Regions from separate parts of the Hymenobacter arcticus genome, predicted to be linked through region 2. Evidence: riboswitches for the same ligand, from Rfam matches in the RefSeq annotation. Region 2 holds a riboswitch; each other region holds the start of a gene.
The links. A riboswitch is a leader RNA that binds a small molecule or an ion and turns the genes downstream of it on or off. The one in region 2 is predicted to bind cobalamin.
Positions count from the first base shown of each region.

Region 1: it holds a riboswitch for cobalamin, as region 2 does, so the genes downstream of both, ACYVGC_RS06660 (TroA family protein) here and ACYVGC_RS06130 (TonB-dependent receptor) in region 2, are expected to answer to the same signal.
Region 3: it holds a riboswitch for cobalamin, as region 2 does, so the genes downstream of both, ACYVGC_RS15525 (acyl-CoA thioesterase) here and ACYVGC_RS06130 (TonB-dependent receptor) in region 2, are expected to answer to the same signal.

Region 1 covers NZ_BAAGXF010000003.1:45,706-49,412, reverse strand. The annotation lists gene ACYVGC_RS06670 (glycoside hydrolase family 1 protein) at 1-328, shown strand, start outside; gene ACYVGC_RS06665 (SDR family NAD(P)-dependent oxidoreductase) at 441-1,178, shown strand; cobalamin riboswitch at 1,247-1,445, shown strand; gene ACYVGC_RS06660 (TroA family protein) at 1,562-2,719, shown strand; gene ACYVGC_RS06655 (iron chelate uptake ABC transporter family permease subunit) at 2,716-3,707, shown strand, end outside.
Region 2 covers NZ_BAAGXF010000002.1:598,009-601,715, reverse strand. The annotation lists gene ACYVGC_RS06140 (cation diffusion facilitator family transporter) at 1-571, shown strand, start outside; gene ACYVGC_RS06135 (DNA-3-methyladenine glycosylase) at 662-1,285, opposite strand; cobalamin riboswitch at 1,441-1,662, shown strand; gene ACYVGC_RS06130 (TonB-dependent receptor) at 1,828-3,707, shown strand, end outside.
Region 3 covers NZ_BAAGXF010000009.1:45,983-49,689, forward strand. The annotation lists gene crtD (phytoene desaturase family protein) at 1-1,238, opposite strand, end outside; cobalamin riboswitch at 1,335-1,532, shown strand; gene ACYVGC_RS15525 (acyl-CoA thioesterase) at 1,700-2,104, shown strand; gene ACYVGC_RS15530 (class I SAM-dependent rRNA methyltransferase) at 2,233-3,426, opposite strand; gene ACYVGC_RS15535 (SRPBCC family protein) at 3,574-3,707, opposite strand, start outside.

The DNA of each region.
Region 1 (3,707 bases), on a different contig from region 2:
CGGCGTGCCTATCCTGGGCTTTACCTGGTATTCGCTCACCGACCAAGTGGATTGGGACACCGCCCTACGCGAAAACAACGGCAACCTCAACCCCTTGGGCCTCTACGACTTAAATCGTAATATCCGTCCCGTGGGCGAGGCCTATAAAAAGCTCATCAGCCAGTGGAAGCAGGTGCTGCCCACCCAAACGGCCTGCCTGCAAGTGCCCCTCATCATGCCCCAGGAAAGCAACGCCGCCTGGGCCCGGCAGCAAAAAGAGGCCAGCCAGCAGGCCCAGGCCCAGCCCTCTACCACCACCGCCAACGCGCCGCTGCAAGCCAACCATTAAGTAAGGAGGTAGCGTGGACTCTGCGAGTCCGCGCGTTGCGCCACTTGCCAATCTCTTACCCTAACGTTCCCACGCGCGGACTCGCAGAGTCCACGCTACACCGCTCTACATCATGCGTTTCCAGGATAAAGTAGTCATAATTACGGGTGGGGCCAGCGGCATCGGCCTGGCCATTGCCAAGCGCCTGGCTTCGGAAGGCGCCCGCCTCGTGCTGGCCGATATCAACCAGGCCAACCTCGACCAGGCCGCCCCCGTGCTGAAAGATGCCGGCGCGCCCGACGTGCTCACCAGCCTCTGCAACGTAGCCCAGGAAGACCAGGTAATTGCTACCGTGGCCGCCACGCTCACCAAGTTTGGCCGCCTCGACGTGGTGGTGAATAACGCGGGCCTCATGCATTTTAAGCCCCTCGAAGAACTCACCGGCGACGACTGGCTGCGTGTGCTGGGCGTGGACTTGCTGGGCGCGTTTTACTTCACCAAGCAGGCGTTTTTGCACATGAAGCCGGGCGGCAACATCGTGAACGTAGCCAGCATCCACGCCGTGGCCACCGAGGCGCTGGTGGCCCCCTACGCCGCCGCCAAGGCCGCCGTACTGTCGCTCACCCGCTCATCGGTGATTGAGGGCAAGCCCAAAGGCCTGCGTACCAACGTAGTGCTGCCGGGGGCCATCGACACGCCCATGCTCTGGAACAACCCCAACGTGAAGTCGGGCGTCGAAAAAATCAACCCCAGCGACGTGGGCAAGCCCGAAGACGTGGCCGCCGCCGTGGCCTACCTCGCCTCCGACGATGCCGCCTTTGTGCAGGGCGCCGAGATGCGCGTGGATGGCGGGCGCCTCGACCACTTGTAGGCCGCGGGGCCGAACGGTGGCGCGGGCAGCCCTGGGGCCAAGGGGCCAGCCACTGGCGGGCAGTGCTACCTTTGCAACCGAGCAAGGGTAGTCGCTTCCGCGGTGCGGGGCGGCTTTAAAAGGGAATTCGGTGCGAAACCGAGACAGTCGCCGCTGCTGTGACCCCAGTTGCCAACCGGCCGATACGTGGCGCCACTGTTCTTGCGGGAATGGGAAGGCCATCGGCCGGGGGGAAGTCAGAAGACCTGCCGTTGCCTCCTTCACCCACCGCTTTCGGTAGAAAAGCGCGCCGTACCATGCCCCACTCCTCGCCTACCCCCGGCCGCGCCGGGGGCCTAGCTTCCCCTTTTTTTACCTGGCGAACTAGTTGTTTACTAGCTACTTTGCTAACGAGCCACCTGGTTGGGCTGGGGCAAGTGCGGCCCGCCCGGGCGGGCACGGCGGTGCCAGTAGCTCGCCCCGCCGTGCCCGCCCGCCCGGCCCCGGCGCCCGGGCGCACCTCGGTGCAATACGCCAAGGGCTTTCGCCTGGCGTACGCGGGTAACTACAAGGTAATCACCATTCAAATCCCCACCGAGCCGGCGGCCACGGCCAGGCGCTACCTGCTGGTGCCGCGCGGGGCCGCGCGCCCGGCCGGCTACCCCGATGCGCAGGTTATCGAAACGCCGATTCGCAGCCTCGTAGGCTTGTCGTCGATGCACGTGGCGCTGGCCGATTTTCTGGGGGCCGCCGATGTGCTGGTGGGCGTGGGCAGCTTGCAGTACGTGTCGGCGGCGCGGGTGCGGCAGCGCATTGCCACCGGCCAGCTCTACGAGGTAGGCCAGGGCAAGGAGCTGAACAACGAGCTGCTGGTGGCCCACCACCCCGACCTGGTAATGACCACCGGCTGGCCCGGCGAGCGCGCCGACCAATTTCAAACCCTGCACGCGGCGGGTATCCCGGTCATTATCAATTCGGAGTGGGTCGAGACCACGCCCCTGGCCCGCGCCGAGTGGGTGAAAGTGCTGGCCGCCCTGCTCAACAAGGAAGTCGTGGTCAACCAAAAGTTCGACGCCGTGGCCCGCGAGTACCAGCGCCTGGCCGCGCTGGGCAAGCAGGCCACCCGGCAACCCAGCGTAGTGGTCGGCCTGCCCTTTAAAGACGTGTGGTACGTGCCCGATGCGGATAGCTACATGGCCCAGTTTCTGCGCGACGCGGGTGCCACCTACCACTGGGACCGCACCAAGGCCCCCGGTGGCAGCGTAGCCTTGTCGTTTGAGGCAGTAGCCCCGGTGGCGCTGGCGGCCGACTACTGGCTGCACATTGGCACGCTTACCTCCAAAGCCGGCCTGCTGGCGCAGGATGCCCGCTACGCCGCTTTCGCCCCCGTCCGGAACAACCGGATTTTCAATAACACCCTGCGTACCAACGCCCAGGGCTCCAACGACTACTGGGAATCGGGGGCCATGCACCCCGACCTGCTACTGGCCGACCTGCTCCACATTCTACACCCCGAGCTGCTGCCCACCTGGACGCTCCGCTATTACCAACCACTGCGATGAGCCAGCCCTCGCTTGCACCGGGCCCCGCTGCGCGGCCCGGCCCCCGGCTGGTGCAGGGGCTCCTGCTGCTGGTTGTGCTGGTTGTGGTGGCCTTCGTGCTCGATGTGGCGCTGGGGCCGGTGCGCATTCCGGTGGGCACGGTGGCGCGCCACCTGCTGGGCTACGGTCCGGCGGCCGACACGGCCACGGCTTTCATTGTGCATCAAATCAGGCTGCCCAAAGCACTTACGGCGCTAGCCGTAGGTAGTGGTCTGGCCGTGAGCGGCTTGCAGATGCAGACGCTCTTCCGCAACCCGCTGGCCGGGCCGTCGGCGCTGGGCCTCACGGCGGGCGCGGGGCTGGGCGTGGCCCTGGTAATGCTCACGGGCGGCGGCGTGACGAGTGCCCTGGCCGTGCGGCAGCTGGGGCTGGCCGGCAGCTGGGCGCTGGTGCTGGCGGCCACGGCCGGCGCGGCCCTGGTAATGTCCCTGGTGCTAACCCTGGCGGCGCGGGTGTGCGACAATGTGGTGCTGCTCATTGTGGGCCTGATGGTGGCCAGCGTGACCGGGGCCATCGTCAGCCTATGGCAGTATTTCAGCGCCCCCGAGCAAATTCAGGAGTATTTACTCTGGACGTTTGGGGCGCTGGGCGGCGTCACGGGGCCGCACCTGACGGTGCTAGCCACGGTGGTTGGGGCCGGCTTGGTACTAGCCATGGCCTCGGCCAAGCCGCTGAATGCCTTGCTGCTGGGCGAAAACTACGCCCGCAGCCTGGGCTTGCGCGTGCGCCGCTCGCGCACGCTTATTATTCTGAGCACAAGCTTATTAGCGGGTAGCATCACGGCTTTTTGCGGGCCCATTGGGTTTGTGGGTATCGCTGTGCCCCACCTCACCCGCGCCCTGCTGGGTACCGCCGACCATCGCTTGCTGCTGCCCGGGGCCTGCCTGCTGGGCGCGGCCCTGGTGCTGGCCTGCGACTGCCTAGCCCAGCTGCCCGGCAGCCAGATAAC
Region 2 (3,707 bases):
GTCGGTGGCGCTGGTGGGCGATGGGCAGCACCTCTACATCGACGCGCTCACGAGCATTGTGTCGTCGGCGGCGCTGGTGCTGGTGCACTTCACGGGCATTATTCAGTTTGATGCGGGCGCGGCGCTGGCGCTGGGCGGCTTCATCCTCTACAACGGCTACAAGATGCTGCGCAGCGCCGTGGGCGGCCTCATGGACGAGAGCGACATCAGTACCGTGGCCGAAGTCATTGCCGAGCTACAGCGCCTGCGCCGCCCCGCCTGGATTGACGTGCACAACCTGCGCGTGCAGCGCTACGGCGCCAACCTGCACATCGACTGCCACATGCAGATGCCCTATTATTTCTCGCTGGAGAAGGTGCACACCGAGCTGCACGAGATTGAGGAGCTGATTCGGGCCCGCTTCGCCGCCGTCGAAATCGAGATGTTTGTGCACGCCGACCCCTGCTCGTTTGCCGCCTGCTCGCTGTGCCACATGCCCGAGTGCCCCGTGCGCCGCCACCCCTTCGAGCAGGAAATCGTGTGGGATATCCACAACGCCGTGAAGGACGAGCGCCACCACCTTGTCATTTAACAGTTATCAATTAACATTTAACAGCTTTTCCACTCGCCTAGTGTGTTAAGAAGCACTATTAAATGTTAATTGATAACTATTAAATGAAAGTCACTTGGCTGGACTCGTCCACTTGCTGTCTTTCACCCGAAAGCGCCAGGGCAGGGCCACGGCTTCATCGCCAGCGTACTCCAGCCCTACGCGCGAGCTGGCGATAACCTGCTCATCAGCAAGTACTTCGCCGGCATCTTCTATCCAGATGCGGGGGCCGCTGAGCAACTCGCCGTTGAGGGCCGGCGTGAGGCCTAGCGCCTGGCTGAGCACGCCGGGGCCGGCGGTGAGGTTGCGGGCCAGCTTGGGCAGGCCGCGGCGGCGCAGCATAATCTCTTGTCCCTCAAGTGGTTCTATGGCCCGAATAAGCACCGCATCGGGGTGCGCCGCATCATTCGCAGTGAGGTTGAATAGGGTGTGCACCCGGTACACGGTGTAGAGGTAGGCGTGGCCGCCGGGCTGGTACAGGGCCTGCGCCTGCCGGGCCTTGCGCTGCAAATGCAGCGTAATGCTGGGGTCGCCCTCGTGCCGGTAGGCCTCCGTTTCGACGATGCGGCCGGTGGTCAGCTCGCCATCGATTTCGGTACATACCACCTTACCCAGCAGTTCGCGGGCAATGGTGAGTACATCGGAGCGCTGGAAGAAGGCCAGGGGGAGCACGTTTTTGTCTGAAATAACTGTCATGGCGAGCGTAACGAAGTGGAGCGCGGCAATCGCACCTGAACGACTTAGGTGTACTTCGTTCTGGGGCGATTGCCGCGCTCCACTTCGTTACGCTCGCCATGGCAGACGGTTTTGATGCGTCTGGCAGGGGCCACACGCGTGCCCGCAAAGTATTGTACCTTTGCCCTTGCCACGGTGACCAGACTCCTACCCACGGAGCGAGGTTGAAAAGGGAATCCGGTTCAAGGCCGGAGCTGTCCCCGCAACTGTACGCGCTACATCGGGGTGGGCACCCCAAGCCACTGCCGGCCTTGGTTATCAGCTGATAATCAGGCTAGTGGGAAGGCCGCCCACCCGGCAGCGCAAGCCAGGAGACCTGCCAGGGCATTACCAGGTTCAGCGCTCGCGGAGGACGAGCGGAGAATGAGAGCACCCGCCCCACCCGGTTCACCCGAACCGCTACCCGGCAGCTGCTTTCAGCCTCAGCCCCAGCGTGTTTTCTGGCTTCGGCCGGTAAGCTTCGTGAAGGTTTTGAGCTGAATTTTCGCTTGAAAATTTAGTTCGTGTTGATTTCGCTCCTTTCCAACGCTCCTTTTCCCAGCCCCCGCGGCTGGCGGCTACCCAGCGCCCTCTTGGCGGCGCTGCTGGCCGCCGGCCCCACCGCGCACGCCCAAACCACCCCGGCCCCGCGCCCCGACACGCTGCTGAGCACCCGCCGCCACCGGCTGGCCGAGGTGCGGGTGCAGGCCGTGCGGCCCAGTCGCTTTGCCGTGGGCAGCCGGCAGGTGGTGCTCGATTCGCTGGCCCTGGCGCAATACCGGGGCGGCACCCTGGTGGAGCTGCTGGAGGAGCGCACACCGCTGTATTTCAAGAACTACGGGCCGGGGCAGCTGGCTTCCATTGCGCTGCGAGGCACGGCTTCGCGCCACACGGCAGTGCTGTGGCAGGGGTTTAATATCAATATTCCATCGCTGGGCGAGGCCGATTTTGCCATTTTGCCGGTGGGCGCGGCTACTAGCATTGCGGTGCAGCCGGGGCCGGCGGCGGCGCTCTACGGCAGCGGGGCCATTGGCGGGGTGGTGCTGCTCGATACCGAAACCGACTGGCAGCCCGGCCTGCGCGGCAGCCTGCAAGCTGATGCGGGCAGCTTTGGCCTGCGCGGCGGCAGCCTGGCGGTGCGCGGGGCTACGGCCCGCGTGGCGGCCCGCACCACCGCCAGCTGGCGCACCGCCCAAAACGACTACCCCTACACCCTGCAAGAGGCGCGGGGAACGGCGCGCTACCGCCTCACCAACGCGGTGCTGCACCACCAGTGGAGCCTGAGCCAGGACGTGGCCCTGCGCCTGGGCGCGGCCGGCGAGCTCACGGCTACCGCCTGGCTCACCGACACCGACCGCGACATCATGCCCAGCGTGTACGCCGCGCCCACCCAAACCCGGGAGTTTGACCAGAGCCGCCGCCTGCTGCTGGGCTACCGGCACCTGGCTTCGGCCCGGCGGCAGTGGTCGGTGCGCGGGGCGTGGTTTGAGGACGTGCTCGACTACCAGGATGGCGGCGCCATCAGCCGCTCGCGCATGCGCACCACCCAGGTCCAGGCCGAGCACACCGCCGCGCTGGGTGAGCGCGGCAGCCTGCGCGTGGGCGCTGAGGCCCAGCATTTTGCCGCGGCCATCGATGGCTACGGCCCCACCGCCGTATCTGAAAACCGGGCCGCCGCCTTTGCCCTCCTGCGCTACGACCCGCGCCCCGGCCTGCGGCTGTCGGGCAACCTGCGCCAGGCGCTTTTGCCCGGCGGGGCGACCCCACTCACGCCCACCGTGGGCGTGGAGTGGGACTGGCTAGGCCGCCAAACCGCCCTCACTGACTCAACCCACTCGGTGCTCACGCTCAAGGCCAGCGCCTCGCGCAGCTACCGCGCGCCCACGCTTAATGAGCGCTACTGGCGGCCCGGCGGCAACCCCGACCTGCGCCCCGAAACCGGCTGGGGCTATGAGGCGGGCGCGCAGCTGCGCTACCCCCTCGGCTCGCGGGCCAGCCTGCTGTTCGAAGCCACCGCCTTCCACCAGCTCGTGGACGACTGGGTGCAGTGGATACCTAATAATCAGGGTATCTGGAGCCCCAACAACCTGCGCCAGGTGCGCAGCCAGGGCCTCGAAACCAGCGCCGCCTACCGCCTGCGCTACCTGCGCTACCGCCTGCACGCCCGCGCCGCTTACAGCCTCACGCACACCACCAAGGTGCTGGGCGCGGCCGCCGACTACGACCCCGTGGGCGTGCAGCTCATGTTTGTGCCCCGCCACCAGGCCACCGTAGTGGCCGACCAGCAGTGGGGCGGCTGGCTGCTGAGTACCCAGGCCAGCGCCACCGGCCGGCGCTACACCGATGCCGCCGCCTCGGCATTTTTGCCGGCCTACGCGGTGGCGGGGGCCACGCTGGGCTACAC
Region 3 (3,707 bases), on a different contig from region 2:
CGGCTGAGCTTGGCCAGTACCACGCGGCGGGTGTGGGCGGCGAGGGCCACCCAGTCCTGGCCCTCGTCGTGGGGCACGTTCACCATCACAAACCAGTTTTCGTGGCCGGCGGGGGCGTCGGCGGGCGTTTTTTTGGAGGTGATGTTGACGTAGATGGTCACGTCATCAGCCACGGTTTTCTCCTGAAAAATGGCGTCGAACTCGGCCTTATAATCGGCCGAGAAGAAGATATTGTGCAGGTCTAGCTCTGCAAATTCGCGGGCTATGCCCCAGTAAAAAATGAGTGCCGACGATGAGCGCGGCTGGCTCAGGGTGCGCTCGGGGGCTGGCTGGCTGGGTAGCAGGCGGCGGTAGGTGGGCACCACGTCCATGTTGCTGACCACCTGCGTGAAGTCGTAAATATCGAGGTCGGTGCGCAGGCCGGTGATGAGGGGGCCGGCCGTGAGAATCTCGCGCACCGGCTCGTTGAACCGAAATTTCACCCCAAACTCCTCGGCCAGCCGGTGCAGGCTGCTGGCAATGGCGTAGATGCCACCCTCGGGGTAAAACGCGCCAATGCCGTGCTCCAGGTGCGGAATGAGCGAAAGCGTGGCCGGGGCCTGGTAGGGGTCGGAGCCATTGTAAGTAGCGTAACGGTCAAAGAGTTGCACTAAGCGCGCGTCCTGACCAAAGGCCTTTTCGTGGCGGGCGTGCATGGTGCCGGTGAGGCCCAGGCTGGGCAGGGCGGCCACGGCCTTCAGCGTTTCGGAGCTGAGGTAGGTGCCCGCTTTATGCAGCGACTTGTGCAAAAAGGTGCCCGCCGTGGCATTGTAGGCCCGGCCGCTACGGGCCAGAAACTGCGCCACGGCGGCGGCCGGTGTACCCAGCTTTTGCTCGACCTCGGCGGCAAACTTCGCCGCGTCGGCCCAGGCGGTGAGGCGCGTGCCGTCGGCAAAGAAGTAGTTGGTGATGGGGTCGAGGCGCTCGTAGCGGAAGTAGTCGGCCGGGTCGCAGTGGGCCAGCCGGAAGACATCGTCCACCAGCTGCGGCAGCGTGAACAGCGACGGCCCCGCGTCGAAGCGGTAGCCGCCGGGCAGTTCAAACTGGTGCATTTTGCCCCCAAACGAACTGCTGGCCTCAAATACCGTGACCGGGTGCCCGGCCACCGCTAGCCGCGCCGCGGCGGCCAGCCCCGCCACGCCCGCCCCAATAATGGCCACGGGCTGACGGGTGGGCGAAAGTTTCTTTTTCGTAAACACTACGCTGCTAACCGCTAGTCCGGGGTGATAAGTTTGCCTCGGCCCGCCGAAAATACGCGCTACCTTCGCGGCGGTTTACTGCTGCTTCGATTTTTTATAAATCAACCAGCGGCCGGTTTTCGACTGCCCGCCTGGGCCATCGGAATGAAAAGGGAAGCGGGTGAAACTCCCGCACAGACGCGCTACTGTAAGTACCCACCCAGTGCCACCCCGCAAGTTTCCATTGGCTTCGGCCGAGAAGGAGGGGGTGGCATGGTACAAAGTCAGGAGACCTGCCGGCCGCCATTTGATGCTTCCTCCGCGCTTTGGGGCTCCGCATCAGGTTTGGCACGCTGGCGGCCCGGCTATTGCGTGTGCGGTGGCCGGGGCGGGCGTAGCTGGGTCTGAATGAGTGCTTTAGCAAGTTGGGAGAAGATGAAAAAACGAGCGCCGTGGACGCGTCATTTTTTCTTTTCAGCCCTATGATAGCCCTCGCCGACCAGATTGCCCGCGCCGAAACGCGCATCTTCAAAGCCGTATTTCCGAACACGACTAACCACTACGACACGCTCTTCGGCGGGGCCACGCTCATGCTGATGGACGAGGTGGCCTTCATCACGGCTACCCGCTTTTCGCGCCTCAAAATGGTGACGGTATCCTCCGATAAAGTGGATTTTACGCACCCCATCCCCGGCGGCACGCTGGTCGAACTCATTGGTAATGTGGTGCATGTGGGCCGTACTAGCCTGCAAGTGCGCGTCGAGCTATTTGTAGAGCAGATGTACGCGGAGGGTCGGCTGCTAGCCGTGACTGGCTCGTTCACGTTCGTGGCCGTGGACGACCAGCGCCGCCCCACGCCACTTAGGCCGGTGGAAGCGACAGTGTAAAGTGTGGGTAAAAAAAACGTCATGCTGAACGCAGTGAAGCACCTCGCTTACGCCGCTAGAGTTATTAATCCAGCGGCGCGAGCGAGGTGCTTCACTGCGTTCAGCATGACGTTCTGATTTTCTGCGAGTTACTCCACAGCCAGCACCAGGCCCTTCAAGTACGCGCCCTCGGGGTGAAAGAGGCTTACCGGGTGGTCGGCGGGCTGGGTGAGGCGGTGCAGGATGCGCGCCGGCCGGCCAGCCTCAATAGCGGCGGCCAGTACGGCGCCCTCAAACAACTCAGGGCTAACTACTTGCGAGCACGAGAACGTGAACAGCAGACCGCCCGGTGCGAGGTGGGCAATGCCGGCCGCGTTGAGGCGCTTGTAGCCCATGAGGGCGGCGTGGCGGGCGCTGAGGTGCTTAGCAAACGCGGGCGGGTCGAGCACCAGCAGGTCGTACTCGGCCGAGTGGCTTTTGAGGAAGGTGAGCACGTCGTCGGGGTAGGCGGCGTGGCGGTCAGCGTGGTGCGAAAGCTCGGCATTGCGCTCAGTTAAAGCAATAGCTTTCTTACTGCTATCGACGGAGTGCACCAACTCGGCGCCGGCTTCGAGGGCGTACACCGAGAAGCCGCCGGTGTAGCAAAACGTATTGAGCACGCGGCGACCGGGCGAGTAGCGGGCCAGCAGGGCGCGGTTGTCGCGCTGGTCGATGAAGAAACCGGTTTTCTGGCCCGTTTCCCAGTCCACGGCAAACTGGTGGCCGTTTTCGTGCACCAAGTGCTCTTGGCCGGTGCTTTCACCGAAGAGGTAGCCATTCTTGTTGTCGCCTACGGCGTGGCCGGGCGTGGTTTCGGCGCTCTTGTCGTAGATGGCGCGCAGCTTGTCGCCAAACACAACTTGCAGGGCATCAGCTATTTCGGGGCGGGCGCGGTACATGCCCACGCTGTGCGCCTGCACCACGGCCACGTCGCCATACACGTCGATGATGAGGCCCGGTAGGCCGTCGCCCTCGGCGTGCACCAGCCGGAAAACGTTGGTATCGGCCGTGCCCGTGAGGGCTAGGCGCTGGCGCAGCGCGTAGGCATTGGCCAGGCGCTTCACCCAGAAATCAGCGGTTGGCATTTCCGCTTCCGGCCCAAAATCCAGCATGCGCACCGCGATGGAGCCGCTGCCCGAGTAGTGGCCCACGCCCAGTAATTCACCCGCCTGGGTCTCTACGCGCACGGCCGCGCCCTCGGCCGGCTCGCCCAGGGCGCGGGCAATGGCCCCCGAAAATACCCAGGGGTGGCGGCGGCGCAGGGAGTGGTCTTTTCCGTTTTTGAGGACGATGGTGGCGGGCATGAGCTTGGTACTTGAGTGTTGCTAATTAGTACAAAGGTCGTCTGTCATGGCGAGCCTGCGAAGCAATCGCACCAGAACGGGCTGCTCGGGTGTCGTTCGAATGCGATTGCTTCGTCGTTCCTCCTCGCAATGACAAGCTTGCGGGTGCTACTTAAACCACCTCCTATACACCGGCCCGCGTAGCCGGAACTGCGCCCACATGGCGGGATAAATCAGGAAGTCGAGCCAGCGGCGGCCGGTGCTGAAGGTGATATCCTCCACGATGAGGCTGCCGCCGCCGG